Regions from separate parts of the Lactobacillus sp. ESL0228 genome, predicted to be linked through region 2. Evidence: riboswitches for the same ligand, from Rfam matches in the RefSeq annotation. Region 2 holds a riboswitch; each other region holds the start of a gene.

Region 1 (10,369 bases), on a different contig from region 2:
TAATTGTCGTTATCCTTGTTTTATTAATTGCCATTTATATTACTATTTATAATAGTTTGCAAAAATCCAAGGTCTACATCGATGAATCGTGGAGCCAAATTGACGTACAGTTAAAACGACGTAATGACTTAATTCCCAATTTAGTGGAAACAACTAAAGGCTACGCCAAACATGAAAAAGAAACCCTTGAGAACGTCGTTCAACTGCGAAATCAACTAAATAATGTTCCTACTAATGATCATACTCAAACATTAAAAGTTTCTAATCAAATTTCTGATGCTTTAAAGACTATCTTTGCTTTGTCAGAAAATTATCCTGACTTAAAGGCTAACCAGAACTTCCTAAAATTACAGGAGGAATTGACCAATACCGAAAATAAAATTGCTTATTCGCGGCAGCTCTATAATTCATCGGCAGCTCTTTATGATCAAAAAATTCTAACTTTTCCGTCGAATCTAGTTGCTCATATTCATGGCTTTAAGAAAGTTGATTATTTACAAACAAGTGAAGCGGAAAAAGAAGTACCAAAAGTTAAGTTTTAAGCGGCAGGATAATTCTTATGTTATTTCAACAAATTGCCCGCAATAAGCGCAAAACAGTTTGGATAATGACTTTATTTATTATCATTCTTGCATTAGTTGGTGCTGGATTAGGATACATTTTTGGCAACCGACCAATTTTAGGGTTAATTATTGCTTTGTTTTTTAGTGTAATTTACATGTTAATTGTTCTACCTAATCCAGCAAATATGGTGATGAGTCTAAACCATGCTCAAGAAATAAGTGAACAAGATCACCCTGAATTGTGGCATGTTGTTCAAGATATGGCCATGGTCGGTAAAGTCCCAATGCCACGCGTTTTCATTATTAATGATCAAAGCCCAAATGCTTTTGCCACGGGACGTGACCCTAATCATTCTGCTGTTGCAGTAACACAAGGTTTACTTGATTTAATGAACCGTGAAGAACTTGAAGGTGTGCTAGGGCACGAAATTTCACATATCCGTAATTACGATATTATGGTTTCAACAATTGCGGCTGTCTTAGTAGGTGTAATTTCCTTCTTATCAGGAATTGCCAGTCGTTACATCTGGTGGATTGATGACGATGACCGTGATACCAATTCGAGTAATGGGTTAGAGGTAGTTTTTAAAGTTGTTGCAATTCTTTTTGTCCTTATCTTAGGGCCACTTTGTGCCAGTTTGGCACAAATGGCTTTATCACGTAACCGTGAATACTTAGCTGATGCATCTTCAGTTGAGTTAACACGTAACCCCCAAGGCTTAATTTCTGCATTAGAGAAAATTGAAGGTTCTGACCCAATGAAAAAAGCAGATCCTAGTAGTGCTGGAATGTATATCGAAAATCCGTTAAACAAAAAGGGAGTTTCTCATTTATTTGACACACATCCTCCAACAGAAGAACGTATTAAGCGGTTAGAAAAAATGTAATTTTATTAATTAAACAACTAAATGAGGTGTCTTGAGTTATATACTCGAAACACCTCATTTTTAGTTAGTCAGTATATTTAAAATTTCAAAATTGCTAGCAAGTAATTTTCTTGATAGCTTATTAGTTCCCAGTAATCATTTTAAATTAATATTAGCCTGCCGGAACAATTCTGTCCGCATTTGCACTGGAGTTTCATGGTAATACTCATTAAACTTCTTATAAAAAAAGGACTTCCCACTATAACCAACACGGGCAATAATCTCTTTAATCGAAATATCCGGTCGAGCAAGCAAATTACGAGCTTCTTGCATTCTTCTTTCATCAACGTGTTCAACAAAACTTTTACCAGTTTTTTGTTTTACTAAACTAGAAAAATAATTAGTGTTAAAACCGAAATATTGAGCAGCTTGGGCAAGCGTTACCTTTGCATAATTATCATCAATATATTGCTCTAGCGTAGTAGGCGCAAATTCTTGAATAGTATCAGGAATTACTATTAAATCACGGTTTCTAATAGTCGTTATGAAAAGTATGCTTAATTGTGCAATAATCATGCTTTGGGTAAACATATTTTGATTTAGATATTCATCAATAATTTCTTTAAGTAATTGTGCTGGTTTCGAGATTGGTGAACTTTTTATATAAAGTAATTGTCTTGTTTTTAAAGCATCGTGGACATTATTGATTACATTTCGTTCGCTTGGATCAAGTACACCTGCGTTAATCAAAAAGGTTTTAAAATTTAAATTAGAATTAAATTCAAGTTTTAGTAACACATTTCCTTTTAGTTGTGTTTGCACATCGTACTCACACTTACGTCGCAAAATCATGATATTTCCTGGCCCTAACTTTAACTCACGGCCATTATTTCTAATCTTGGTTTTACCAGTAATTTCGTAAAGAATAGTAGTATTGGTAGTCTGATACCTGTGTATACCTGCATTACGGTTTTCAAGATAAGCTGTAAAGATATCAAAACTGCTATTTCCTACCTTTAATTGTACTTCATTTGAATCAACATCCACAGCATCCAGAACACTTGCTAAATATTGTTCTAGTTTAAACGCTACCATAAATTCACCTTCTTTAAATAGTGACTGCTTTATAATTTTATTATATATTAATGAATTTTATCCTACTGGTCAATAACTATCCCATTATAAAAAATTTCTTCTACTAGACAGTAAACCTGCTTTTAGATATAATGAAATCAATTATCGGGGTGCCAAGAGGCTGAGAATATACCCGCTGAACCTGCTATGGTTAATACCAGCGAAGGGAAAATTAATGATTTCATGTCGTCAGACCCTTTTGGTTATGATGGCTTTTTTTATATTGAGGATAAAATTGATTACAAGTAAAAATTTGACTTTTTCATATGATAAACAAAATACTATTTTAGAACAAACTAATTTATCCATCCCAACAGGTGAATTTTCGCTATTAATTGGACCCTCAGGATGTGGCAAATCAACCTTTTTAAAAATACTAGCACAACTCTATCCTAAATATGCCGGTACAATTAGTGGTTCGATTAACTTGGATAACCTTCAAACTGCGATGATGTTTCAAAAAGCTAGTGAACAATTTACAATGGCAACTCCTCGAGAGGAAATTGTTTTTGCTTTAGAAAACTTACAAATTAGTCGTGAGAAATACCCAACAAGATTACAACAAGCTGTCAATTTTGCCGGGATTAGCCATTTACTTGATCAAAAAATTAATACTATGTCAGGAGGCGAACAGCAGCGTGTTGCCCTGGCAGTACTTGTAGCAATGGATGTTGATGTTTTTTTATTGGATGAGCCTTTCGCTAGTTGCGATCCCACCACTCGTAAATTCTTAATTACCAAATTGGCTCATCTGCGTGATTTAGGCAAAACAATCTTTCTTAGCGATCACATTCTTAGTGATTATGTCGGAATTTGCGACAACTTGTTTCAGTTTCGTGATAAAACGATTGTCAAACTAAAAGAAAAAGAAAAAAAGCTGCTACTGCACACTAATGATCAACATCCTACCTATTCTTTCTCCATTCCAGTGCATGAAAGTAGTTGCTTTACTTTCGCCAATACTGAAATCAAACAAAATCGATTATTATTATCCCAACACGAATTACAAATTATTGCTGGCAAAACAACATTAATTACTGGGGCAAACGGCGCAGGAAAAACCTCACTATTTGAAGCATTAACCCAAATGCTACCTTATGAAGGCAACTTAACTTTTAACAAACAAGAAATTTGTCAACTTTCGCCCCGCAAATATTTACGGCAAGTTGGGCAAGTTTTCCAAGAAGCAACCGATCAATTTATTAATGTTACTGTACTAGATGAACTAAATCTGAGCAAGAAGCAACGCTCTGACAATTTTTTCACTGATCAAAAAATTCAGCAAGCTTTAGTAAACTTGAATTTAGATCAACTTCTAGATCAGGTAGTTTATTCTCTTTCGGGTGGACAACAAAAGAAATTACAAATACTACTAATGTTAATCTCTAACCAGAAGGTACTACTCTTAGATGAGCCACTCAGTGGGCTTGATCAAGACTCGGCACTTCAAGTCATGAAATTATTAAGACAAAGTCAAATAGACAGGAAACAAACACTACTTATTATCAGTCATGAATTAACTAACCTTGCTAGTTGGTGTGACTATCATCTTGTTTTAGCTAATCATCAATTAACTTATGTCACTAAATGAGGTATACCATTGAACCCTAGTTTTAAATTTCTCTTAGCATTAATTATTTCTTTAGAAATATCTTTTGAGTCCAGTTTGGCAACCAACTTCCTAATTATCAGCATCAGTATTATTTACTTACTAATTAAGCATGTTAAATTGAAAAACTTACTTATAACGTTGTTTGCCCCACTACTAGCGACAGTTACTATCTTTGCCACCCTATATTGGTTTGCGCCACAACCAAATTTAACCAATGCTCTCAGCTTATCTAGTCGTATTTACGTCTACACTTTAACAATTTATTGCGTAGCAGTTGATACCAGTGCCGAACAAATGGCTCGCTCTTTCGAACAAAATTTTCATTTACCAAGCAAATTCGCTTATGGGGTTTTAGCAGCCCTCAACATTGTGCCACAAATTAAACAAGCAATTAGGCAAATTCGCACGGCTGCAATGATGCGGGGTATTTACCTTGGTTTCTGGTCACCTACTCTATATTTCAAAGCAATTCTTGTAGCCCTAAATTCTGCTGAAAACTTGGCTCAAGGAATGGAGTCTCATGGCTATCATGAGAATGCAACACGTTCAGTAATTATAAAAATACCGATTAAGGTAAGTGATTGGACTATAAGTATTATAATTTTGCTAATAGTTAACTTAAGCCTATTTATATTGCATTAGCTTAATAAAAAATGATCGTTTTGATATGACCCCCAAATTTGTCCTAATTTTGGGGGTCATATCATTTTACTGATCCTTTTTTATTTATGATAAGGACTACCACTAATAATCATGAACGCACGGTAAATTTGTTCAATTAATACCACTCGCATTAATTGATGAGGTAATGTCAATTTACCAAAACTTAGTAATTCATCCCCACGTTCATTTACAGCTTGACTTGTTCCGAGACTTCCTCCAACAACAAAAGTAATATTTGAATGACCATAGATTGCTAAATTGTTAATTTCTTGAGCAAATTCTTCACTAGAACTTTGCTTACCTTTGATTGCCGTAACAAAAACATATTCTTTATCTCTAATTTTTTGTAGAATTCGTTGACCTTCAATTTCTTTAACCTTATCTTGCTCTGCTACACTTAACTTCTCAGGAGCTTGCTCATCAGGAACCTGAATTACTTCAATTTGGGCAAAGCGACTGAGTCGCTTCTGATATTCTGCAATTGCATCCTTAAAATACTTTTCTTTTAGCTTACCAACACAAATAATTTTTATCTTTATCGCCATTTTATCCCTCAATTCCCAATCTTTCCACTATGTTTTTCCACACCTGTGAAAAACACAAATCAACATTTTGTGGTTGTAATATAAAACACTATCTTAACTTGTGGTTCTTGATTTTTTTGATCTTTTACAACTTTTTTTACTCACAAATTTATTGTTGTTATTCAATTTTACAAACTTTAAATCCCTTAAAGCTAATATATAAGCCTTAATAAGTATTTTAACAAATTTTACTGTTTTATTATTTACACACAATCCACAGATTATCCACAGCATTTTTGAGCTTATTTTATCAATTTATGCACAATCCACAAAGTTTTCCACAGTTGTTAACAACTTTGCCTTAAAAGCATTTGCCTTGACAGCTTAAAAAAGCGAACATTATATTGTTTCGCATTTAAATTATTAACAAAAAAGCTATACTTGCATTAAAAACCGCTCAGTATAGCCTATTTTATTATCTAATTACAAAATACTACTCAACTTAATCTGCCTGCAATTTAACATGCAAATTAAGCTCTTTACCATTGCGATTAACGATAACATCAACGTTATCACCGACTTTATGATTATACAAAATACTGTGTAACGATGCTACATCAGAGACAGACTTGTTGTCAACTTTTACAATGACATCACCTGTTTTTAATCCAGCTACCTGAGCCGCACTACGTTTCGTTACTTCAGCAATATAAATGCCCGTCTTCAAATTGGATTTGATATTAAGTTGTTTGCGATAGCTATTTGGGATTCCTTGTAGCGCAATTACCTTAACACCTAATTGTGGTCTAACAATCTTTCCTTTCTTAACCAATTGATTAACAATCGTAACGACCTCGTTAGAAGGAATAGCAAAACCCATTCCTTCCACAGATGTGCCATCACCAGATTGTGCTAGTTTCATTGAACTAATTCCAATTACTTGACCGGCAGAATTAACTAGTGCTCCTCCTGAATTACCTGGATTAATTGCCGCATCAGTTTGAATAACAGTTTGCTGGTTTGCTGAAGAAGTTGTGATGTTACGTACCGGAGCAGAAATTATTCCTTGGGTAACTGTAGAGGCATATTCGCTACCTAGAGGGGATCCGACCGCAATTACAGTTTGACCAGCTTGTAGACTCTTAGAATCACCAAATTCAGCAGTTTGAGTAACATGACTGGCATCAATCGATAAGACTGCTAAATCAGTGGTAGCATCTGTACCTACAATTCGCGCGTTCACAGTTTTACCATTGGATAACATGACCTGGATTCTGTCACTACCAGAAACAACATGATTATTAGTCACAATATAGCCCTTATTGCCACTTTTCATGTAGATTACACCAGAACCCTCACTATAAGTCTGCAACTTACCTTTGTCTTTATTAGGCTCATCATCACCAAAAATATCGAATAAGGAGTTGCTACTGCTACGTTGACGTTTCATATTGATAACCGATACTACCGCACCTCTGACATCATTATAAGCAGGAGTCATTGTCCCACTGGTCTTAGCACTGTTTTTAGAAGTCTTGGCACTGTTAGAGCTAATACTAGTCTGAGCATCATTATTAAAACTTGCGGTATTGATTCGATCTAAGGTAGCGTAGGATACACCACCACCAATAATTCCTGCAACTACGCCAACAATGGCTGTTTTGACAATCCCATTATGTTTTTCCATCATTTAATCTCCTTTAGATAACTTTGATTAATATACCAATAAACCTTAAAAAAGTTGTTAATAAACCTGTTAAATTTGTATTAAGTCTGTTGGCTCCTCTGAATCAGTCATAATAATTTTAACATCACTGGGTAAACAGGCATCCCCATTAACTAAGATTTGCTTAGCAGCTTGATAGGCAAGTTTTGCAGTATTATTATGCTGACTCCGATGAGCCAAAAAAATATGTTCTGTCTTGTTTGATACCACATCAAGCAAGGCTTCTCCAGCTTCCACGTTTGATAAATGACCAACATCAGATAAAATTCGGTGTTTTAATGACCAAGAATATGGTCCGTTGCGTAACATCATATCATCATAGTTAAATTCCATTAAATAGGCATCCGCATCAGTAATAACACTTTTTACTCTTTGAGATACATATCCCGTATCTGTTAAAAAGACCATCCGTTTTCCATCACTAGTAAAAACATAATACTGCGGCTCAGCCGCATCATGACTTGTTGCAAATGCTGTTACATCAAGATCACCAAAAGTTTTTGTTTGCCCCGGCTCAATAATATTAACTTGTTCAACTGGGAGCTTACCAATTTTCTGAGTTTTATTTAAATATTTCCAAGTTCCACTGTTAGTAAAAGCATCCATTTGAGGATAACGTCGTAATAAAACCCCCAAGCCTTTACTATGATCAGAATGGTCATGGCTCAAAAAAATCATATCAATATCATTAATATCAACACCGATTTTGGCTAACAATGACTGAATTTTTTTGCCAGATAATCCAGCATCCATTAAAATCTTATGCTGACTTGTTTCAATTAAACTTGTATTTCCAGTTGAACCACTAGCTAAAATAGAAACCCTCACAACAGCTACCTTCTTTCTAATTTTTTTGGATATTATACGAACTACCTTGCAAGATTTGTGCTGTGAAAGCATTAACTCTTTTAACCGTTATATTTTTAGTTGTTTTATTTTCGACTAAAATTAACCAAGTTGGAAGCAAAATTATATTACCACGAACTTCTGTTAATTTTGAGTAACCAAGACTAACCTTCAAGACACGTGAATTATTGACAATTTCACGATCAGTATACATTGCTTTAACTGCATGCCATGCACTAATGATCAATTGTGGCTCACGAACTGCACTAATTGGACCCATATAAGAAATCGTATAGTTAACAATTTGACCAGCATGTACATTAATAGTTAACTGCGCATCGTTATCATAAATTGGTCCATAATCTGTAGTTTGAACATAGCAATATGTAGTTTCACTTGATAGACTTGGATTATATTTGAACTGTTTACCATAAGGAACATTTCTTGGATCGTTCTTAAAATCCTCTAATTGTTGCAAAGTTTTTTTCTTGTTACCGCTAGATAAAACAAGAGCTTTGGGCGTACCTGTTAATTCATTATCATTTTTTGAATAGTGAATGCTTACGTTTGTTAAACTATCTGCCTTGGGGGAAAGATAGTCATGTTTTCTAGCGGCCAAATAGTAGCCCGACTGCTGTTTATGTGAAATATGTGGCGGAAGATCAATTCCATCTGCTCTCATCTCTGATCGAATGCTGGTAGTCGTTAAGCCAGATGTATTGCCTAAACTAATTGGTGAACGCCAAATCTCAAATCCAAGGTAAAGATCAATTAATAAGAAAATAACAAAGATCAGCCATTCAATTCTTTTTCGATCCATCCTATTTCCCCTCTTCTGATTTTACTGAACTGATTTTGTTTAAATTACTAAAATTCTGCTTTCCCCATTCAGAAACACTTCTCCATTGGTCATAAGCTTTAACATAATATACAGGAATCAAATTAATCAAATTATCATGACTATTATCTTGCTCGACGCGGAAAGCAACGATTACTCGTTGAATTTCCGACTTTTTCATACCAGCAGCAATCAAACTCTGCATTACTTCTGCACTAGGCGGCAATGTACGCGTTTGACCATCAAATGGAATCGGGATCTGTAAATCAATATTATTAAATGCTAATTCAACAGCATCCTGCGTAAAAGTTGTCTTTACTTGCACATTGTGATCATCCATAAAAACCGGAAGCCCTTCGATATAATTAATATAGTCAACTGAACCATCACCAAAATCAAAGTAGCGTAAATCCTGTTCACTCAAACCTATTTTATGAACGTATTCCACACTATCTAAAAGTTGGTCACTCACAGTTTTGGCCTGACTTTTTTCATAACGTGTGTATAAAAAGTTATGACGATTAGTACTATTTTGTGGCACACGTAATTTAGTGTAGTAATTAAGTGAATATGTCGTCCAGCCATTTTTATTTGAGCGAGCCGTCACATGAGCTGTTCCTAAAAGTCGCGATACAAAATATGAATTATTTTGACTATTGGTCAAGTAACTATAAACTCGCCAATGTTGCTGTTGTGTATAAAAAACTTCATAGTTGTCTTTTAAATGGACAAATTTGACAGGTAACTTGCCTTGTGCATTACGCGCAAAGCTACGTAACCGTGAAAAATTAGCATTATACAGATCAATACGATAGATGGTAAACGTTCGATCATTTCCTAAATAAAAATAATGGTTATTATTTGAAATAAATATGCGCCGAAATTTTGGATTAATTTGAGTTAACTTCTTCTTTGTAAGAACATCTGCACTAATTTCATTGGGAAAAGTCAGTTGAATATATTTGGGATTATTAAGAAATTGTTCATAATTTTCTTGGCCAATACTAACTTGCTCAATATTCCGGTATTTGACATCCTTCAATTCATTAACAAATTCCAGTGATAGATTATTTTTCGAATCATATAATCGGTTAAGCTGACCATTTTTAAAACCATATGAACTAGTAGGAATATATAAATTAGAAGCTATCCGATTACGATTATGCTCTTGGTCTGTAACGTTATTAGTTTGATTAATATGACTAAAATATTGATCATTAGTCATAATAAAAATCCACAGGATAATTGATAAAATAAAAACAAATAGTGTTCCTAATAGTAATAAAATATCCCCTAGTTTAAACCTAGACTTCATCCCAATCATCCCCTTCACTCATTGGCTCATAAGGCAAAGAAACGTAAAAAGTCGAGCCTTTCCCTTCTTTGCTTTTAGCCCAAAGTTGACCATGATGTTTATCTACTATCTCTTTGGCGATTGCCAAACCTAAACCTGTGCCACCTTGCGCTCTTGAACGTGCCTTGTCTACACGGTAAAAGCGGTCAAAAATCTTATTTAAATCTTCGTGCGGTATTCCTAACCCTTGATCTGTAATACTTAGAATTATTCTGTCTTGTTTATGGCTCAAATTAACTGTAA
Region 2 (10,369 bases):
CAATTCCTTCTTACACTGGTATCAATTATGCAATTTTCTTAATTGCCTGTTTGTGGGGGATTGTCGGCAACTCAGTTGTAACTTTTGGCAAAAGAATCAATACGGGCAAGCAGTATTATGCATTAAAAGATAAAACATCATTTTATTCCCTGGGACATTATTTGTTTGATCAGGTATTGCTGCAATTAATTCTGAATCTAATTATCATTATGGCGAATATTATTATCGGTGTTGGCTGCTCTAAGATAAAATTTGATGATAAATTGATTATTTGTATGCTGCTATTAAGTAGCGCTGGTATTTATAGTAGTGTGATCGGCTTTACATTAGGAATGCTCTTGCAAGAAGACACGCTTGATGAGTTAACTTTTTTCTTAATGCTAATTATGATGATGGTGATTAGTCCTTTTGAATTATTTAAACAAGATACTTTCACTAAATGGCTTACTAACTTGCAAAAAATGTTTCCCTTTCACTATATCTTTTGTGCAGTCAATGATTTGTTAACTAGACAATCCTTTGTTAAGGATTTAGCCTTGCTATGTTTAACATTTGTTGTCACACTAATTCCGTGGTTAATAATTATTTGGTGGAAAGATAAAAGGGGTACAATAAGTGCTTTTTAATAAATCACATGATTATGTTAAGTACTCTTGTTATCAACAATTTATATTGTAAATATTAACAAACTTGTCGCCTATAGGCTACGTGAGGTTGTTAATTTTATCTGTGACTATGATGACTTAAACTTGAAAGCTAAAAATCACTGCGAATGAGAGTGGTTTCTAGCTTTTTTGTACAAAAATAAAGACGAGGGTGCAACACTTAATATTTTAAATTTCTCCTCTTTGTGTGGTACTGAAGATCCTAATTTGCGGCAACTAATAAATAATCTTATTCTTGAGTATATAAATATCAGGCAGAAAGTGATCATGAACGAATTAAGGAGCGCCAACGTCAAGGTATCGAAATAGATAGCTAAAGCAGAAGGTCGCTATCATGAGCGTAAGCCTAAATATTCTAAAGATAGTCCACAATTGCAACACGTTTTTAGACTTTATAAGAGTGATATGACCGACACCAGGGTAGCAAAATTAACTGGTATCAATCGCGCAACCTTCATACGATATAGAAAAAAATTGAAATCGTTTATTAATCTTTCTATTATCACAAGGCGATAGAAAAAGCAGGCTTTTGGTGTTCATTTCAAAAGTACTACTTTTCAAATAATTTATTTACTTCTCCAATATAATCTACCGTCATCCGTTCTATTCAAAAAGTTATATTCTATTAAATCACGTCTTCTTGTAACATAATTATCTATAAGTCCCATTAAAATGAGATTTACATCCTGTTCAGAGTATTTCTTTTCAGGCTCAAATTTAGTCGCTAAATAAGATAAGACAAGTAATCGATTTTTTTCTTTTCCCGGCCAAATTTTCACTCTACCTCTAGAATCCACGTACTTATCTAATGTAATGTTATGCTCCATTAACTCTTACTGCCTTTCTATTTAACAAATAGCTTATTCCAAATAAAACTATCCCTAAAGTTGCTAAAAAAATTTAAGCACTACCAATTCCAAAATTATCTGATATATAACCATTAATTGACAAAACAATTACAGAAACACCCGCATCAAGTGCATTACTGACTGAAATTATTGTTGCCCTATTAGATTCCATTGTAATACTTTGTTGTAGTATTGTCTCTTGAAGAATTTGTTCAATACTACCGAATATAGTATTGAGCAAAAAGAAAAATTTTGATAAGTTTAAATCTTTAATTAAACAATAAAAATAACTTAGAAATCAAGGACTTGGACCTTAAACTAATATGCTATTCATGACACAATATAGCTGTAAAGAAAAAGAAATCTTGCAAAACAAGACTTCCCTTCTAAATATCAAGCCTCCGCTTTAAATGCGGCTGACAATTATAGTTTTACGAAAGAATCTACCATAACTAGCCAAAATAAAATTAACCCTCTAGATTGGACCAAAATCCATCTAGAGGGTTAACTTAACAGTCTTCTTTTTATTTGATTATTTTATTTATTGGTAACGCGTCCAATGATTTCAGGCTTAAGTACACCAATGTAGCGAAGATTGCGGTAGGCATTCATAAAATCTAGTCCATAACCAACAACAAATTCATTGCCTACTTTTGAACCATAATATTCAATATCAACATCGGTTCGTCTGTTAGTTTCTTTATTAAGTAGTACGCAGCATTTGACACTTTTGGCGCCTCGTTCTTTGAGCAAATTCTTCATATACTTTAAAGTAAGACCAGTATCAACAATATCTTCGACGATAAGTACATCGCGACCATTGACATCAGTCGTAAGATCTGAAATCAACTTAACTTTTCCAGAAGATTCAAACCCATTGCCATAACTGGAAACATCAAGAAAGTCAATTTCTTCTTTAACATCCATTTCTCGTACCAGGTCGGTTAAAAAGAATATTGCGCCTTTAAGTGCACCTACAATAAGAGGATTTTTTCCCGCATAATCTTCAGTTAGCTGTTTGCCTAGTTTAACGCACATTTTATGAATGTCGTTTTCGGTAAACAACTGATGGTCAATAATACTGTTAATATTGTCGTTTTTCGGCATTGATTTACCCTTTACCTTAAAATTTTTGAATTACTAATAGTATCGATTATATCATTTTATGGTTAAAAAAGCAGACTGTTTTAAACTTTTTTTGTCAATAGTTGTCTAAATTACGGACAAAATTATTATATTAAATAAAAATAGTAGGATTAACTGGATATTAACTCAAATTTATAGAGTTATTCCTAAAGTTTTTGTTACAATGAAGAAAGATATTAAATTAAAGAGAAGGCATTTAAATGAAAAAAGAAAAAGAAATAAAAATGCTTAAAGCCTTTGCGGATGCAAATGCGACGTCAGGCTTTGAAGAAGAATTTGTTAAATTGTTCACGCAAACTGTCAAAGATTTTGCTGATATCAAAGTTGATGGTATGCTTAATGTATACGCTGCTAAGAAAGAAAATCAAGCTGGACGGCCAGTAATTCAGTTAGATGCTCATTCGGATGCTGTTGGTTTCATTACTCAGGCAGTCAGACCAAATGGAATGATTAAATTTGTTCCCCTAGGTGGATGGGTAAAATATAATATACCAGCATTGCGAGTAAAAATTAGAAATAAAGATGGCGAATATATTCCCGGCGTTGTTGCAACAAAGCCACCACATTTTATGACTGAAGCAGAAAGGAATAATGTTCCAGATGTTGCTGATATGTCAATTGATGTTGGTTCATGTTCGCGTGAAGAGACCATCAATGATTTTAAAATTGATACGGGTTGTCCAATTTTTGTTGATGTAAAATGTGAGTATAACGAAAAAACGGGATTATTCTTTGGTAAAGATTTTGATGATCGTTTTGGTGCAGCAGCAATGGCAGATGTTCTTGAAATTTTAAAAGAAGAAGAAACTAACTTTAATGTAGTCGCAGCTCTTTCTAGTCAAGAAGAAGTTGGACTTCGTGGTGCTTATGTGACTGCGCGAGCAGTCAAACCTGATTTAGCAATTGTGCTTGAATCTTGCCCAGCCGATGATACTTTTACCCCTGAATGGTTGTCACAAACCGGTCTTAATCGTGGACCGATGTTAAGGGATATGGATACTACATTTTTACCGAATCCTAAATTCCAACAGTATGCTTGTGATTTAGCTGATAAGAATCACTTACCATATACACGTTCTGTTCGGACTGGTGGGGGACAAGATGGTGCAGCCATTTACTATGAAAATGGTGCGCCTACAATTGTTATTGGAATTCCAGTTCGATATGAGCATTCACCATATTGTTTTAGTTCATATCATGATTTTAAAGCTTCAGTAGATTTAGCTGTTGCAATTATTCGCGATATGACTAAAGAAAAACTGAATAGTTTTACTAAATTCTAGAATTAATTTGGTGAAATAATATTCTTTATGTTATACTTTAATAAATTATAGTAAGTCACTAGGGGTGCCACATAGCTGAGAAATACCCTCTGAACCTGAACGGGATAATACCTGCGCTAGGGAAGTGTTAAAGAAAAAATTTAACGTGTACTCCTATTGACTCAAGTTATAGGAGTATTTTTTATGTTTACAAGATCATCGAAATGGAATGTTAAGTCAATCATTTTAATCGCACTCATTGGAATAATTATGGGTGTGGTTTATACTTATGGTTTTAACTGGGCATACAATTTAATTAAGTTAATATTAATTCCAACTGGCTTTGCGCCTGTGACGGATACTGTTTTTACTGGATTATGGTTAATAGCTGCACCGTTAGCAATTTATTTTGTTCCAGCACCTGGTTCAGGAACAATTGGTGAATTATTGTCTGCAATTGTAGAAATGGCTATTGGCGGACAATGGGGTGCAATGACACTAATTTCCGGAATACTGCAAGGTGCAACGAATGAAATAGGCTTTTTCCCTAAAAAAAGTCGTTATCAAAGATTCTCATGGACAAGTGTACTGACAGGGGCAGTGTTTGCGGGTTTGGCTTGCTTTATATCTTCTTATATAATATATGGCTGGAATAAGTTCAGTTTTCAGCTTCAACTGGTTATGTTTATTACCAATTTAATTTCATCAATTGTTTTTGATGGTGTTTTAGTTAAGCTAATTACCAATTTGTTTGACCGTGCGTTAAAGCCAAAAGTCGATTAAATGTTTAATTACAAATAAAAACGAGAGAAAATTTGCTCTCGTTTTTTATTTGATATCCTTACTTAAAATTGAATGAACTTTAGTTGTTAACATGTCAATGGCTACATCATTGTCTCCGCCTTCTGGAATAATGATATCCGCATAACGCTTTGTAGGCTCAATGAACTGATGATACATCGGCTTAACTGTTCCTAAATACTGCTCAATAACAGATTCAATTGATCTACCACGTTCTTGAAGATCACGTTGCAATCGGCGGATGAAACGAATATCATCATCAGTGTCAACGTAAACTTTAATATCCATTAAATTACGTATTTCTTCGTTAGATAGAACCAAAATCCCTTCCAAAATAATAATATCAACCGGATCAGTATGAATGGTTTCCTTGCTTCTGGTATGTTCTTTAAAATCATATACAGGCATTTCAATAGCTTCATAATTAAGTAAGCTGCGTAATTGTTTCGATAATAGCGGGATATCAAAAGCATTAGGATGATCATAATTAATATTGAGTCTAGCACTCATTGGAATCCCTGTATTATCTTTATAATATGAATCTTGTGTCATAATTAAAACATGTTCATTTTCTTGCATCTGTTCGACAATTTTATGAGCAATGGTAGTTTTTCCACTACCTGAACCGCCGGTAATACCGATTACGACAGGTTTTTTAAGTTGAGACATTGAGACACTCCTTTTTATCAAATAACATTTTACTTTACTTTATCAAGAATTGCCAATAAGTACGTTAATACAAATTTTTTGTTTGAAATCGATTTATATATCATAATATGGGAAATAGATAATTTTAAAAACAAAGAGGAATAGTTACTAACTATAATTTAATGCCAGTTAAATATTTTATTGATGTGGTATGAACACATTGTTTTATTACAGCTTCTAAAAGAAATTATGTTTCTGAAACTGTGGTAAGTTCTATAATTTAAAAAATGTGGTATTATATACAATAATAAATGAAAAGACGCATTTAAGATTACGTCTGATTTTTAATATTGAGAGAAGGTAATATTTATGAATAACTTTTTTAATAGTCTTATTTTTAGTAGAATGGTAGGAATTATATTTATTTGTTTATCAGTATATGAGCTTGTTAATGCTGTACGGTACACGAATGGTATTTTACACAAGGGGACGGACAATGGATTCTCTTTAGCAGCAATAGGTTATTCTTTCTTTTTCGGTATTATTTTATTAGGGATAGGAATTACAGGTCTCGTTCATCCATTTTAAATTTTTATATCTAGCTGGGCGTAATTCGGAGCTGAGAAATAATTGCACTAATCATCAAAAAAATGGAAAGCGCTATCCAAAAAAGTGATATAAGTGATATAATAGAATAAACTTATGATACATTTAGGAGGAAATATTATTATGGCAGAACAAACAATTATGCTAAATTGCAGTGCTGGTATGAGTACGTCTTTATTGGTAACTAAGATGCAACAAGCTGCTGAGGAGCAAGGACTTGATGTTAAAATTTTTGCTTGTCCAGCTTCAGAAGCTTCACAGCATCTTGATCAAGAAGAAATTGATTGTGTCTTGCTGGGACCGCAAGTCAGTTATATGAAAGATGATTTTGCTAATAAAGTTAAGGGCAAAGGTAAGGACGGAAAAGATATTCCTCTTGGTGTTATCAATATGCAAGCCTATGGCATGATGGATGGCAAGAAGGTTTTGCAACAAGCTCAAGATTTAATTAACGGCTAATTGGGGGATTATGATGGCAGAACAAAAGACAGCTGAACAAAAAGAACAGGAAACTTTGCAAGCAGCTATGGGGCTGATTGCAAATGGTGGCAATGCGAAGAGTCTGGCTTTTGAAGCTATTAGATTAGCCAAAAAGGGCGACATTGATGGCGCACGTGCTAAATTAAAGGAAGCAGATGATTCATTAACTGAAGCTCATAATTCTCAAACTGCGATGTTAACGCAAGAAGCGCAAGGCAATCATACGCAGGTTACTTTGTTAGTTGTTCATTCACAGGATCATTTGATGAACGCAATTACTTTTAGAGACTTGGCTGGTGAAATGGTCGACTTATATGAAAAATTGTATAAAGCGGATGTATTAAAATAAAAACGTTGAATAAAAGTTAAAAAGCGAAGTTTTTACGACTTCGTTTTTTTTGTGTGTCAAATTAAAGCTCTTTGTCAAATGATGTAAATATTTATAAATATTTTAATTTCCTGTACTTGGCAGTTGGTTACTTCAGTATTTTTGAATTATTAATTACTAAAACACATTGCTTTTTTAGCAATCAATGTAATTATACTCTGTTTTAACGCTTCACATACTACCTACTAAACTAATTGTAAAAAATGATTTTTTATTATATACTAAATTCCAAAACTTGCTTTCATTATAAATAAAAGAGATATGCTCTAACTGGTGGTGATCCTGATAAATAATAGTCATAAATTAACTTATATTGTGATTACAATAATTATATTATTAGGAATATATATTTTTTGTTCTGAAACTTATATCTCTTATGAATTAGATTATCAAATTAATGCAATGATTAAAAATCACGATATTAAAGAAATGAAAAAAGTATCAGATAATAAAAAAATATATTTATTTTTAGTACATCTTAATAAAAATGATTCTTGCAAAAATACTTCTGATTACCAAGGTGGAGATAAAAATATTTATTTGTATGGTACAGAAATCAAAGGAAAAGCAATAGGGGTTGATATGAAAAAAGAAAATAACTTCTATTGGAAAGTAGATAAACTTTATTTTACTGAAAGGTAAGTCATGAAAACATATGCAAATGCCAAAAATATAATTAAAACAATATTTGGGGAATATTTAAGGTTAGATCTTGGCAATATAAAGATTGGAGCTAACAATAATAATGACAAAAAACAAGCCTACAATGAGAGAACAGCTGTTAACAGATCATGCCTATAAAGTTGTACGGATTATTTCACTATGCGAACTCTTGCTAGTTTTAATCTTACCGCTTTTCAAGCTTATGGATTTAAGCGTTGGTGTTTTAGGCTTTCATTGGCTAACTTTAGGGGACTTATTTACGACATTTTTTCAACGCCAACATATTCTTTTTATTATAAGTATGCTTTTAGGTGAGTTATTAGCTCTAATTATTTGTGTTATTTTGTTTTTTTATATTATTTGGGCTTCAGGCAACATGGTTTTTGGCAAATAATATATACAAAGGTGTAAGCGCCCTATTTTCAGTTTTAATTTCACAATTAGACCAATAAATCAAATACAAACAATAAAACTTGGTCATTGTGATTGTGCCAAACGTGAGTCGAATGACCATGGGCGATTAGATTACATTTATTGCAATGCTGTTAACAGTTTCGGCAACCTAATTAGTAACTGCGAGGTTAAGGTTTTTAATGTTGAGCAAAAGTTCAATACAATTAAAGAGAGGATAGAAGCAAACTCCTAAATAGATTTGAAGAGTAGAGTCAATGAATTTTATTGTTGAGGGCTTAGGACCTCTTTTTTGCCTAGAGAAACCTATTATATAGAATAATCATAGAAACTAGATTAAGATATCTATCAATAGGATGAGCCAAAATTAATAGGTTTATGTAGTTTTAAACCATTAACTGTATTATTTAAATAACTCATCATTAAATAAAAAAACAGGAGATAATTTTCAAATAAAGAAAATTATCTCCTGTTGCATTCGCAAAAAATTGTGAGTCTTCTTTGGTTGAATTGCTGGTAATTAATCTAAATCTAAGCCATTAGTAGTAATAACTTTTTTGTACCAAGCAAAGGAATCTTTACGTGAACGACTCAGGTCTCCTTCACCTGCATCATTCTTATCTACGTAGATAAAGCCATAACGTTTATCCATTTGACCAGTACCTGCAGAAACAAGATCAATAGGTCCCCAAGGAAGATAACCCATTAAGTCAACCCCATCAATTTCTACGGCTTTTTCCATTTCAGAAATATGTTTTCTCAAATAATCAACGCGGTAATCATCATGAATAGAGCCATCTGCTTCAACTTTATCGTATGCACCAAGACCATTTTCAACGATGAATAATGGCTTATGATAACGATCTGTTAAATGATTTAAGGCAATTCTTAAACCTTCTGGATCAATTTCCCAACCCCAATCGCTACGTTCTAAAGTTGGATTTTTAGCAATGGCTTTAGATAAATCGTTTAATTTATCTGGTTCAACGTTTTTCGCGGAAACAGTAGTTGTTTGGTAGTAGCTAAAACCAACGTAGTCAACAGTTCCTTCTTTTAAGACAATTCGATCTTCATCGGTAATGTCTGTCCGATAACCATTTTTGTTAATATAAGTTTCAACTTCTTTAGGATATTCACCAAAAACGTGGACATCTGAGAACCAATCGCGGCGTTGTTCAAATTTATCTGCCAAGAGAACATCATCTGAAGATGGCGTTAATGGCCGAACAGGTGAATAATTAATCATACAGCCAATTTCGAACTTAGGATTGATCTTGTGACCAACCTTAACTGCTAACGCAGAAGCTACTAATTCATAGTGAGCAGCTTGGTACATGGCTGCCTCTTTTTCTTTCTCACTGAGATTATTAAGAATAATTCCTGAATTTGTAACCATTAAAAAGTCTTCATTATACGCAGACTGATTATCAATCTCATTAAATGTCATCCAGTATTTGACACTATCTTTGTATCGATTGAAACAAACGGTGGCAAAACGAATGAAGAAGTCAATCAACTTTCGATTGGTAAAACCATTATACTTTTTGACTAAATTGAATGGAATTTCAAAGTGTGAAAGAGTCACTACAGGTTCAATTCCATAATGATGGCAAGTTGCGAACAAATCGTCATAAAATTTCAGACCTGCTTCATTAGGCTCTTCGTCATCACCATTAGGAAAAATTCTGGTCCAAGCGATTGAAGTTCTAAAAGCCTTAAAACCCATCTCTGCCATTAATTTGATATCTTCTTTATAGTGATGATAGAAGTCTATGGCACTATGATTTGGGTAATTCTTTCCCTCAATGACGCCATCGGTAATTTCACGTGGCTTAGTTGCTGACCCAACAGTCATTACATCGGCAATTGACATTCCTTTGCCGTCAACATTCCAAGCACCTTCTAATTGATGAGCAGCAACGGCACCGCCCCATAAAAATCCCTCTGGCATTTTTGCTGAATACATAAGTATCTCCTTTTTATAACTATTATAGATAGCGCTAACAAATATATTTTATACCAATTATGATATATCCATCAAGTTAAAATGAAAATGATTAAAAAAATAGCGTTATAATGTTATTAGTGACAAAGCGAGGTATATTCTATGGCAGAACAAAAAGATTACGAACGCAAAAAGCAAGAAGATAATATTAAGTATTTGTACTTTAGCCGTTATTTGATGATTCGGTATAGTGTTGTTGTTTTTCTATTCACTAATTTAATCTGGCTCTTGATTTTAATACAATATCAAAAATGGTTAGGTATTCTTTTCGCGGGCATAGACACTATTTTATCTGGTATGGCTGCAATTGAGCAGTTAACTAAAATGCACAATCGTAAAGCAGATGTGCCACTGACTCGGCATTATTTAATGATTCAAATTATTTTTAACTGCTTACTGGCAATTATTATCTTTTTGCCAATAAATGATAATTTTTTCCCATTTAT
Region 3 (10,369 bases), on a different contig from region 2:
TTTTCTGTTAAATTACAGGCCAATCTAAGAGAAAAAAATGCGTTGTTTACTAAAATTTATGATAAACCTGCTCTTGATTTTAATGATATTTTTACTGAATACTATGAATATGGACAAAAATTACGAAAATATGTGACTGATACTTCGGTTTTGGTAAATCAGGCTTTAGATGAAAATGACAAAGTCTTATTTGAAGGTGCACAAGGAATTATGCTCGACCTTGATGAGGGGACATATCCCTTTGTTACTTCATCAAATACAATTTCTGGTGGCTTAGCTAGCGGAATTGGGGTTGGCGGTAATCGCTTGCAAACAGTAATTGGTGTGTGCAAGGCTTATACGACTCGTGTTGGTGCCGGTCCTTTTCCAACAGAATTACTGGATGAAGTAGGAGATCGTATTCGAGAAACTGCTCATGAATATGGAACGGTTACTGGTCGACCACGTCGAATCGGTTGGTTTGATGCAGTTGCTTTAAGACATGCTAAACGTGTTGCGGGCATCAATGCTTTAAGTTTGAATTTACTTGATATATTTAGCGGTTTTGAGACTGTCAAAATTGCCACTGCTTATGAACTAGATGGGAAAAAGATTGACTATTATCCTGCAAGTTTAAAAGAACTTGAACGTTGTCATCCAGTCTATGAAGAACTACCTGCTTGGCAGGAAGATATTACAGCTGCTAAAAAGTGGAGCGATTTACCTGTAAATGCTCAAAATTTTTTAAACCGAGTTGCTGAACTAGTTGGTGTACCGTTAGTGACTGTTTCGGTGGGACCAGATCGCGAACAAACAATTGTATTACAAAATCCATGGGAAAGAGGATAAATGTTAGAACGATATACACGACCTCAAATGGGAAAAATTTGGTCAATTGAAAATAAATATACGGCTTGGCTAAAGGTAGAAATTGCTGCAACTAAGGCATGGAGCGAAGTAGGAGTAGTACCTAAAACAGACGCTGATAAAATCACGCAAAATGCAAAATTTACGGTTGACAGAGTTGCTGATTTTGAACAGGTGACACATCATGATGTTGTAGCATTTACAAGAACTATTTCCGAAAGCTTGGGTTCAGAAAAGAAGTGGGTCCATTATGGATTAACCTCAACAGATGTGGTTGATACGGCTCAGGGCTATATTTTAAAGCAAGCTGATAAAATTATTCGTCAAGATCTACTTACTTTAAAAGAAACAATTGCACAGAAAGCGCGCAAATATAAATATACTGTTGAAATGGGACGTACTCATGGTGTTCAAGCTGAGCCGACTACTTTTGGTCTCAAACTTGCTCGTTGGTATGCTGAAATTAATCGTGATTTTGAGCGCTTTGAACATGCGGCTAAAGGCGTTGAGTCTGGTAAGATTTCTGGAGCAGTTGGGACTTTTGCTAATGTTCCTCCGGCAATTGAAACTAGTGTTTTAAAGCAATTAGGGTTAACACAGCAGCTAATTACTAGTCAAGTATTACCACGGGATTTGCATGCTGAGTATATTGCAACCTTGGCACTAATCGCGACAAGTATCGAAAATTGGGCTACAGAAATCAGAGGACTTCAACGTTCAGAAATTCATGAGGTTGAAGAGCATTTTCGTGCAGGTCAAAAAGGATCCTCAGCAATGCCCCACAAACGTAATCCAATTGGATCAGAAAATTTATGCGGAATGGCTCGTGTTTTACGTGGGCAAATTATTACGGCATATGAAAATATTAGTTTATGGCATGAACGGGATATTTCGCATTCAAGTGCTGAACGAATTATTTTACCAGACGCTACTATTGGGCTCGATTATATGCTTGATCGATTTAATCGTATCTTGATGAATTTGGATGTTTTTCCAGAAACAATGCGTAAGAATATGGATAGAACATATGGCTTGATTTATTCGCAAAGATTACTGTTAAAGCTGATTGATGAAGCGGGATTATCGCGTGAAGCTGCCTATGATATGGTGCAAAAATTAACGACCAAATCTTGGAATGAAGGTCGCTTATTTAGAGAACTGGTTGAAGATAGTGACGTAATGACCTATTTATCCCAAGAGGATGTGGCAGATGCCTTTGATTATCATTATCACTTAAAGTATGTTGATGAAATTTTTAAAAAGGTTGGATTAGAATAAAATCTAATTTAATAATTTTAAATATTCTATATATAGGTATTAATGGATTCGATCTAGTGGTACAACCACACGATTTATAGCACAAATGATTTGGATATTAAATAATTAATAAAAAAGAGTAAATGAATTACTCTTTTTTTAATACTCATAAGTAATTGCTATTTATTGACCTTAATCATTACGATCAGAGTAGCAATGAAAACTATGGCACTAAGTCCCAAAACACCGTATAGGGCATAATTAACATTGATTGTACCAGCAATCGTGGTAAATAATGTTGTCATTAATGGACCAGCAATTGCTAAGATTGTGTTTAAAAGCCCTGCTGAAGAAGCTAAAATTTTGCGATCTACGGAGATAACCAACCATTGCATTAACTTAGGGCTGCTCGTACCAGCTAAGAAGCCAAGAGTGGTCATTAAGATAAGGCAAAGTATGCTGCTCTTGTTCAAAATGACAACGGCCATAATGGCACTATTGATAGTAGATAATAAAGATAGCTGGAAAAGCGACGTGTTTTTAAGGAGTTTGGTGCCGACTGCACTGCCAAGAGCTAAGCCGATTGCTGCAGCAGCTCCTAGAAGTGCGATGGTGAAACTATAGCTGCCGATAAGCATGCTTTTGTTGCCGGCAATAACGATTGAAATTAATGGCTCAACAGAGCTGAGCAAACCATTAAGCATAGCTACAACTAAAACAATTGTTAAGAGTCCGTGGGCTTGCCGTACTTGCTTGAGTGATGAACCAATCGTGGCAAAAAAGTTTTGGTCATTGACCTCTTCTTTCTGGTCAGGCTGCTGCTTGCGAACATTTGCCCCAATGTTGGCGTAGAGTAAGCCAGCTGCTAAGAAGGTTAGAGCATTGACAATGGCTAGTTCTGAATATGACATGAAGAGCAGGAGCCCGGAACCGACAAATTGTGCGACTAGCGTAATTAGTTGTGATACGCCGCCTGTAAAACCCTGGGCTTCGGCCATTTCATTTTCACCGACGAGGCCAACGATTAGAGGCGTTTGTAAACCGCTAGAGTACATGCCGGATAGATCAGATACAAAGTTGAGTCCGATAACCATTAAAACCAGGTTCCAGCCGGCAATATTGGTGACGAAGAGCAGGCCCACCAGCATGTACAAAGCAAAGCGAATGACTGCAAGCCAGACAATTACGCGGTATTTATTGTGTGTCCGGTCCGCTAGGTAGCCACTGAGACTTTGAATTAAGTCTGGTAGTGACTCGGTAATCGCAATTAAAGATAATGCCAAGGAATAATTTTTCAATTTACTAGCATAAGTCATGAGAGCCAGGTAGAAAAGGATGTTGCCTGCGCTGGATAACCAGCTGGCAAGAGTAAATTTTCTGTAGTTTTTATTCTTTAAAAAGATGTTCATAATATTTGCCTCTCATTTCTTAATTTGATGATATTTTTATTATAAAAGGGCTATAATTTTAAGCATAAAAATGTCGTATTCGAAATTTTATAGTTAAATAAGAAAGAGGCAAGTGAATCAGAACAAATATAATATTAATACTTATTGGGAAAAATAAATTCAGGCGTAATAAAAATTAAAAATATAGTATTACAAGTAACAGGAATGGAGAAAATTATGACTATTGGTAGCTTATTAAGAAAATTTCGACTGAATAAAGAAAAAACTCAACGAGAGTGGATTGGGGATATTGTAAGTCCTTCCTATTACTCTAAGGTAGAAAAAGATATTCATCGTATTTCTGCAGAAGATTTAGTAAGTTTACTGAATTATAATTCTGTCTCTTTACTTGATTTTTTTGGTGAACTAAATAGTTCTAAACAATCAAAATATAATCAAGAACGCGAATTAATGACTGTAATAAGTGATGCTTATTATCGGAATTCAAAAAACGAATTGTTAAAGTTGAAAGAATTTGTTAGTAAAAGTGATCTTCCTAATAAAGAGACTGACTTGCTTTATCTTGATGCTTATATTGCTAATGTAAATAATGAAGATTTAAATGATATAGAAAAAAAGGCTCTAAAAGATCAAATCTTTAGTAGACCTAATTTTGATAAGTCTAAGTTAGTGCTGTATTGCAATTTTATGATGTTCTATGATCTTGAAAGCAATTTATTAATTACTAGAAGGATAATTAAGCAATTCCAAGGATCCAATGATGTGAAGACGTTGGCAATAATTTTAAGTGTTATTGGTAATTTATTAATTCAGTGTATTGAAGAGAATGAATATGATGCAACACACTTTTTAATTATGGCTGCAGATCAAATTGATACTAAACCTGAATTGTTTTTTTATAAAAATGTCATTTTGTTACTCAAAAATATGATTGAGTATCATTACAAAGCAGAAGATAAATATTTAGATATTTGTCGAATAGCAATTGAGAATTTTTCTTTATTGGGTATGCCTGAGTATGGCAAAGAATTAGAACGATTTTTTAAAAAACAAAATGGCTAATCATTAGCTGGTGATCTTTCTTGGCAGAATCTTTTCAATTACTTGTAAAAAAATTATGACTATTATATTCACTTATTAAAATTGACCGCTTACTTAGATAAAGGAACCACTTGCACCATGTTGCTGGCTTTTACGTTTAAATTAGGGTTTAATTAAAATTACCAATTGAAGGGCAGGTGAGAGTTTTGAAAGTTAAAATTGATTTGAATGCGGATACTGCTGAAACAATGGTTACTATTCAGGCACCAGAATTAACAGCTGAAGTGGAAGAAATCTATCGGCAACTGCAAGAACTAAGTGAACGACCCAATCAATTAGAATGTTACAAAAATGAGCTGACATACTATTTAAATTTAGATGATATTCTATTTTTGGAAACTGAAGGTCGCCAAGTAGTTGCGCATACAAAAGGTAATTCTTTTAGCGTTAATTATAAATTATATGAATTAGAGAAATTACTTAGCTGGCAGTTTATGCGTGTTTCTAAATCAACTATTTTAAATTTAAAACAGGTTTATGCATTAACTAGATCAATTTCTAATTGCCAAGTACATTTTCGAGATTCTTACAAAGTTGTCTACGTTTCACGCCGTTATTATCATAATTTGAGTGATAAATTAAATGAGAGAAGGTCCTTATCATGAGAAAACAAAAGATTAAAGAAATTTTGTGGGGCATTGGTTTAGTGGCAGCAGCCGTTTTCTTAATTCTTAATCAATTACAGCTTTTATCTTTTCACTTAGGCTTGGCCACTATTTTTTGGACAGTGATTTTTGCAGTAAGCTTAATCAATAGCCTCGTTAATCATAATTTATTTGGTACAGTATTTTCAGTCGCTTTTTTATTAATTGTTTATGCTGAGCCACTACACATCACCAGTATTGTTCCGTGGACGTTACTTTTAGCAACTTGCTTAGTGTATGCGGGATTACATTTGATTTTTGCAAAAAGTTGGCATCACTATCACACATCTTATTTTTTCAATAAGCGTCAAAGCAGAGGTTGGACGGATGGCGAATTCACCTCTACCAAAAGTGATTTTGGTGATGACGACAATGAAAATGATGAACGTCATATCGTGATTAACCAAAAACTATCGGAAGTTTCGCGCTACGTTCATTCACAAAACTTAGAAACAGTCACTATTAATTCAACAATGGGTACAACTAGTGTCTATCTAGATTCTGCTAAACCTGCTGGCGATACGGTGGTAATTAATGTCAATGCTTTAATGAGTGAGATCGCAATCTACTTGCCGTTGTCATGGAAACTTAAAGACAATTTAGCTACTATTTTGGGTGAAGTAGAAATCAACGGTACAGCAAAAGGCGATGGTCCAACGGTAATTCTTCAAGGATCAAGTAGATTTGTCTCAATTTCGATTAATTATGTTTAAAAGAGCCGTAACAATGCACCTAACTGTATTAAAAAATGCCCTAGTATCGAAAAAATTTGGAGCAAAGTAAAGATTACTCTTATGAAGTATATTTAAAGAAGTTAAAAAAGGCAGTACTTAAGGTAGTACTGCCTTTTTTGAAGATAACTAAGGCTTTAAATAACGAGGAAGAAGCTAACAGCTATTATTGTCGCTGCCAATTGGTGGTAAGCATTGCTGTAACAGTCTTTTGAATGTTCTTACTTTGGGAAATCATTGAAATAACTGCTGCGCCAGCTACATTAGTTTGGGCAATTGCTGGTAAATCTGTAACCTTAATGCCACCAATTGCAACGATTGGTCTACTAGTGCGCTTGACTAGTTTAGCTAAACCAGTAAGACCTATTTCTGGATCAGCATCGTCTTTTGATTGTGTGGTAAAAATTGGACCACTGCCATAATAATCAATGCCAGTAATAAAGTCGCCTTTGGCAATTTCTGTCATAGTAGAACATGAGTATCCCACAATCATCTGGCCGGCTACTTCATTTATTACCTGGGCAATATCTTCATCATCTTGACCAACATGGATTCCTTCAGCGTGAACTTTTTTGGCTAAAGCAACATCATCATCGATAAAAAATGGCACATCATATTTTTGACAAAGTTGGTGTAGTTCTTCGGCCATTGATAAGCGGTCACTTTGTTTCAAAGTTGATTTAGGACCCTTGTCACGGAATTGATAAGCAGTGATGCCAGCTTTGAGAGCTTCTTCTACTAATTCTGGTAGACTTTTGTTTGCGGGCAGGTCTTGTGTTCCACAGACAAAATATGCGGTTAACTGTGTGGGATCAAATTTTTGCATAATTTCTCCTAGTTTATTTTTACCCAATGATTAAGTGGTCCGTGACCATGGCCAACTTGGATGGTTTCTGCGATAGCTTTGGCTACGTATTGTTTACCAAGTTTAATTGCAGCACTTAAAGTTTGACCGTGAGCGAGCTGAGCTGTAATTGTTGCAGCTAAAGTGTCACCGGTGCCGTGAGTTCTTTTGGTGTGGGTACGTGGACTGCTAATCCAAAAATCGGTACCATCGGCTAAGAGGGCATAGTCGCGTACTAGTTCATTTTCAGCATGACCACCTTTGATTAGAACATTTTTCACACCCATCTCTTGTAAGGCATGAGCTAATGCTGGATACTGTTTTTCGCTGCTTGCCTTAATTCCCGTCAGTACTTCAGCTTCGGGCAAGTTGGGTGTTACTAAATCTGCAAGTGGTAAAAGTTCATCTTTGACAGTTTTAACAGCATCTTTACTTAGCAGGGGTGCACCGCCTTTAGCTACCATTACAGGATCAATTGTAATGGGACCAAAATCATACTTTTTTAGGTTAAGAGCAACTTGATGCACGTGAGCTGCATCGCCAAGCATTCCTGTTTTGCAGGCGCGAATCTTAAAATCAGCGGCAAGTGAGGTAAATTGTGCATCAATTAGTTCTAATGGTATTAAAAAAGAGTCTTGTACACCAAGGGTATTTTGTGCGGTAACTGCTACCACCACTGCTGTACCAAAAACTTTTTGCATTTGAAAAGTCTTAAGATCAGCCATAATACCAGCACCACCACCAGAATCGGTCCCAGCGATTGTTAATACTTGAGGGAAAGAATTAATTTTTTCAGTCATAAAAAGTCGTCCTTTAGTCAAATTTTGCTATTTTTTCAATATCGGCAACTTGAACTTTAGCCAAGTAGTCTATCAGATGCATACCGAACGTGCCAGGGCCAATTTCTGGCTGGCCTTTAGCTAGTAATTCGCCAGTAGCTGCAAATACCAAGGTGGCAGTTTGAGCTGCTTCAAATGGATCAGTCCCAACTGCTGCAAAAGCTGCCACAATACTAGATAGTACATCACCTGAGCCAACATGGGCTTGAAATAGCGGGGTGCCGTTGTAAACATGTGCAATCTTCTTGCCATTGCTGATTGTGTCTGTTGCACCACTAGCAATAACAACACAGTCCAATTTTTGAGCCGTTTTTTGGGTGATTTGGTCAAGATTACCTGAACCCGAACCAGCATCAATCCCTCGGGCATTCCATTCAAAACCCCCTAAAGCTGCAATTTCACCAGCATTACCACGGATTATGCTAACTGGAAATCTGTGGAGGAGGGCCTGCGCTGTTTGCAGACGATAATTAACCGCTCCTACAGCGACAGGGTCAAATACGATAGGCTTTTTATCTTGGGTAGCTAAAGCGCCTATTTTTTTCATTTGGGCAATTTGCAACTGGGTTAAAGTGCCGAGATTAAGGGTGACGCTTGAAGCCATCTTAACCATTTCTTCGGCTTCGGCAATTTCCTTACTCATAATTGGTGAAGCACCAATAGCATTTAAACTATTAGCAACATCTTGAACGGTGACAAAATTAGCAGCATTTAAAACAACCGGATTTTTTTCTCGTAATTCATTGAGAATATTTAACTTCATTTCAACCTCCAACAATTGCACTAGCCTACTTGCGTAAATAAAAAACTTTGACACTATCATGTGTCAAAGCTTAACGGTTATTGACACGTTCCTACGCAAGAATTAGCTTACAGGTTCAAAGGGTCTAGAACGTAGTTCCATCTCAGCCTTGATGGGGGCTCCCCTCGTGTTATCGCTTTCTATTATAATGACTTTTTAAGTTTAAGACAATTAAAAATAGGCATAAAATAAGAATAAAATTAATAAAGTAGAAAAGAGGCAAATTAATGAGTTTCACGCAGCAATTGCATCAAGCAGCACAAAATATATGGCAAAAAAGTCTGGTGCATCCTTTCATTACAGAATTACAAAGTGGCCAACTACCGTTAACAAAATTTCGGTTTTATTTACTGCAGGATCGGTATTATTTAGTTGAATTTAGTAAGTTCCATCATCTATTAGCTGAACAAGCAGGTAATCCGCAAATTAAAAAATTTTTATTGCAGAGTGAAGCAGATCTTAGAGCTTGCGAATGGTCTGTCCGCAGTGATTTTTTTACGGAATTAAAAATTACTCCAATGGAAATTAGACAAACAGCGATTGCGCCTACTGCGTATAATTATGTCAATCATATGTATCTGACACTCGAACGTGATGGCTTTGCTCCAGCAATCGCTGCAATTGTTCCTTGTTATTGGTTGTATCAAGAAATTGGGCAAAAATTAGCTAAAGTTGGCTCACCCGTAACACTCTATCAAACATGGATAGATACTTATGATAGTGACTGGTATGAGGTCAATGTGACGCATATTTTGCAATTAATAAATACTTTGGCTAGTCAAGCCACCGTAACTGATCGTCAAATGATGCAAACAGCTTTTGTTCGCAGTAGCTACTACGAATTACAGTTTTGGCAAATGGCTTACGCAAAAGAGCGATGGTAATAAAAAACTGAACTAGCTAGTAGTTCAGTTTTTTTATTGAGCCGCAAGTCGTTTTTCATGCCGAGCCAAAATCATGTCAACAATTGCTTGGGCGACATTAAGGTTTTTTAATAATGGTCCATGAGAATAGGTACCAATAAAGTTATGATAACGTAGCCCTTCGACTTTATCTTGGGGGTTATTACCATAACCTTCAATCATTTTGCCTAAAGGATGCAGTTTTTCTTTATCATCAAAATATGTTTGTCCTGAATGGTTTTCAAAGGCACTAACTTCACCCCAGTCGCTCAGATACCTAGTATCACCAATCATTCGCTTATCTGACTTAAAAACGGTGTGGAAGGGTAAGATATCTAGTCCTTTAATTGTAATGCCAGAATTAGTTTTGTAATAAGAACCAACTAATTGATAGCCCCCACAAACACCTAACATTGGGCCGTCACTATTGATATAGTTGGTTAAAGTATCTTTATGACGTGGTAAGTCTTTGGCAACTACAGTTTGTTCAAAATCTTGGCCACCACCAAAAAAAACAAAGTCATAGTCAAAAGCGTCAAAGCTATCGTTTAAAGAAATATTATCTATTTGAGTTGTATAATTTTGTTTTTTTAGTAAATAGCGAATAATTTTGACATCACCAGAATCACCATAGGTATTCATTAGGTCTTCGTATAAGTATGCAATTTTAATTGATTTATCTGCCATTTTATCTCTACCTCTATTCTTTGGTTAAAGTATATCCTAAAGGTAAAGCGTGAGCAAAAGATAATTATTCAATATCTTCTTGGGCAGCGAAATGATTAATTGGACCATATTTTGAGCCAACTTCAATTGGATGAGCGATTGCTTCATAAGTAAAATCTTTAGCAATTTTAACACTGTCAATAATTGACATTTTTTTGGCAAGTTCAGCAGCAATAACTGCTGATAGGGTATCGCCTGTGCCGTTAATTCGTTCAGTATTAATAAACGGCTTAGTAAATTCATAAACCTGACCGTCAGCAGCCAGCAG

What was found. A riboswitch is a leader RNA that binds a small molecule or an ion and turns the genes downstream of it on or off. The one in region 2 is predicted to bind thiamine pyrophosphate.
Region 1: it holds a riboswitch for thiamine pyrophosphate, as region 2 does, so the genes downstream of both, F5ESL0228_RS00425 (ATP-binding cassette domain-containing protein) here and F5ESL0228_RS01940 (ECF transporter S component) in region 2, are expected to answer to the same signal.
Region 3: it holds a riboswitch for thiamine pyrophosphate, as region 2 does, so the genes downstream of both, thiM (hydroxyethylthiazole kinase) here and F5ESL0228_RS01940 (ECF transporter S component) in region 2, are expected to answer to the same signal.

Annotation. Positions count from the first base shown of each region.
Region 1 is NZ_REHJ01000002.1:21,935-32,303, reverse strand. It holds gene F5ESL0228_RS00440 (LemA family protein) at 1-542, shown strand, start outside; gene htpX (zinc metalloprotease HtpX) at 560-1,450, shown strand; gene F5ESL0228_RS00430 (helix-turn-helix transcriptional regulator) at 1,586-2,524, opposite strand; TPP riboswitch at 2,660-2,749, shown strand; gene F5ESL0228_RS00425 (ATP-binding cassette domain-containing protein) at 2,772-4,154, shown strand; gene F5ESL0228_RS00420 (energy-coupling factor transporter transmembrane protein EcfT) at 4,164-4,817, shown strand; gene rlmH (23S rRNA (pseudouridine(1915)-N(3))-methyltransferase RlmH) at 4,898-5,377, opposite strand; gene F5ESL0228_RS00410 (S1C family serine protease) at 5,865-7,049, opposite strand; gene F5ESL0228_RS00405 (MBL fold metallo-hydrolase) at 7,119-7,916, opposite strand; gene F5ESL0228_RS00400 (two-component system regulatory protein YycI) at 7,933-8,754, opposite strand; gene F5ESL0228_RS00395 (hypothetical protein) at 8,756-10,087, opposite strand; gene walK (cell wall metabolism sensor histidine kinase WalK) at 10,077-10,369, opposite strand, start outside.
Region 2 is NZ_REHJ01000007.1:15,881-26,249, forward strand. It holds gene F5ESL0228_RS01915 (hypothetical protein) at 1-626, shown strand, start outside; gene F5ESL0228_RS08580 (helix-turn-helix domain-containing protein) at 975-1,181, shown strand; gene F5ESL0228_RS01925 (DUF2087 domain-containing protein) at 1,232-1,444, opposite strand; gene F5ESL0228_RS08230 (hypothetical protein) at 1,566-1,754, opposite strand; gene hpt (hypoxanthine phosphoribosyltransferase) at 2,051-2,620, opposite strand; gene F5ESL0228_RS01935 (M42 family metallopeptidase) at 2,860-3,942, shown strand; TPP riboswitch at 3,993-4,082, shown strand; gene F5ESL0228_RS01940 (ECF transporter S component) at 4,126-4,704, shown strand; gene udk (uridine kinase) at 4,750-5,391, opposite strand; gene F5ESL0228_RS01955 (PTS sugar transporter subunit IIB) at 6,100-6,435, shown strand; gene F5ESL0228_RS01960 (PTS lactose/cellobiose transporter subunit IIA) at 6,446-6,805, shown strand; gene F5ESL0228_RS08395 (hypothetical protein) at 7,274-7,486, shown strand; gene F5ESL0228_RS01970 (hypothetical protein) at 7,590-7,901, shown strand; gene F5ESL0228_RS01975 (6-phospho-beta-glucosidase) at 8,439-9,884, opposite strand; gene F5ESL0228_RS01980 (PTS cellobiose transporter subunit IIA) at 10,026-10,369, shown strand, end outside.
Region 3 is NZ_REHJ01000011.1:130,599-140,967, reverse strand. It holds gene F5ESL0228_RS07730 (adenylosuccinate synthase) at 1-828, shown strand, start outside; gene purB (adenylosuccinate lyase) at 829-2,124, shown strand; gene F5ESL0228_RS07720 (MFS transporter) at 2,283-3,197, opposite strand; gene F5ESL0228_RS07715 (helix-turn-helix domain-containing protein) at 3,717-4,574, shown strand; gene F5ESL0228_RS07710 (LytTR family DNA-binding domain-containing protein) at 4,760-5,218, shown strand; gene F5ESL0228_RS07705 (hypothetical protein) at 5,215-5,970, shown strand; gene thiE (thiamine phosphate synthase) at 6,155-6,817, opposite strand; gene thiD (bifunctional hydroxymethylpyrimidine kinase/phosphomethylpyrimidine kinase) at 6,823-7,632, opposite strand; gene thiM (hydroxyethylthiazole kinase) at 7,646-8,434, opposite strand; TPP riboswitch at 8,506-8,609, opposite strand; gene tenA (thiaminase II) at 8,701-9,357, shown strand; gene F5ESL0228_RS07680 (type 1 glutamine amidotransferase) at 9,391-10,062, opposite strand; gene thiD (bifunctional hydroxymethylpyrimidine kinase/phosphomethylpyrimidine kinase) at 10,127-10,369, opposite strand, start outside.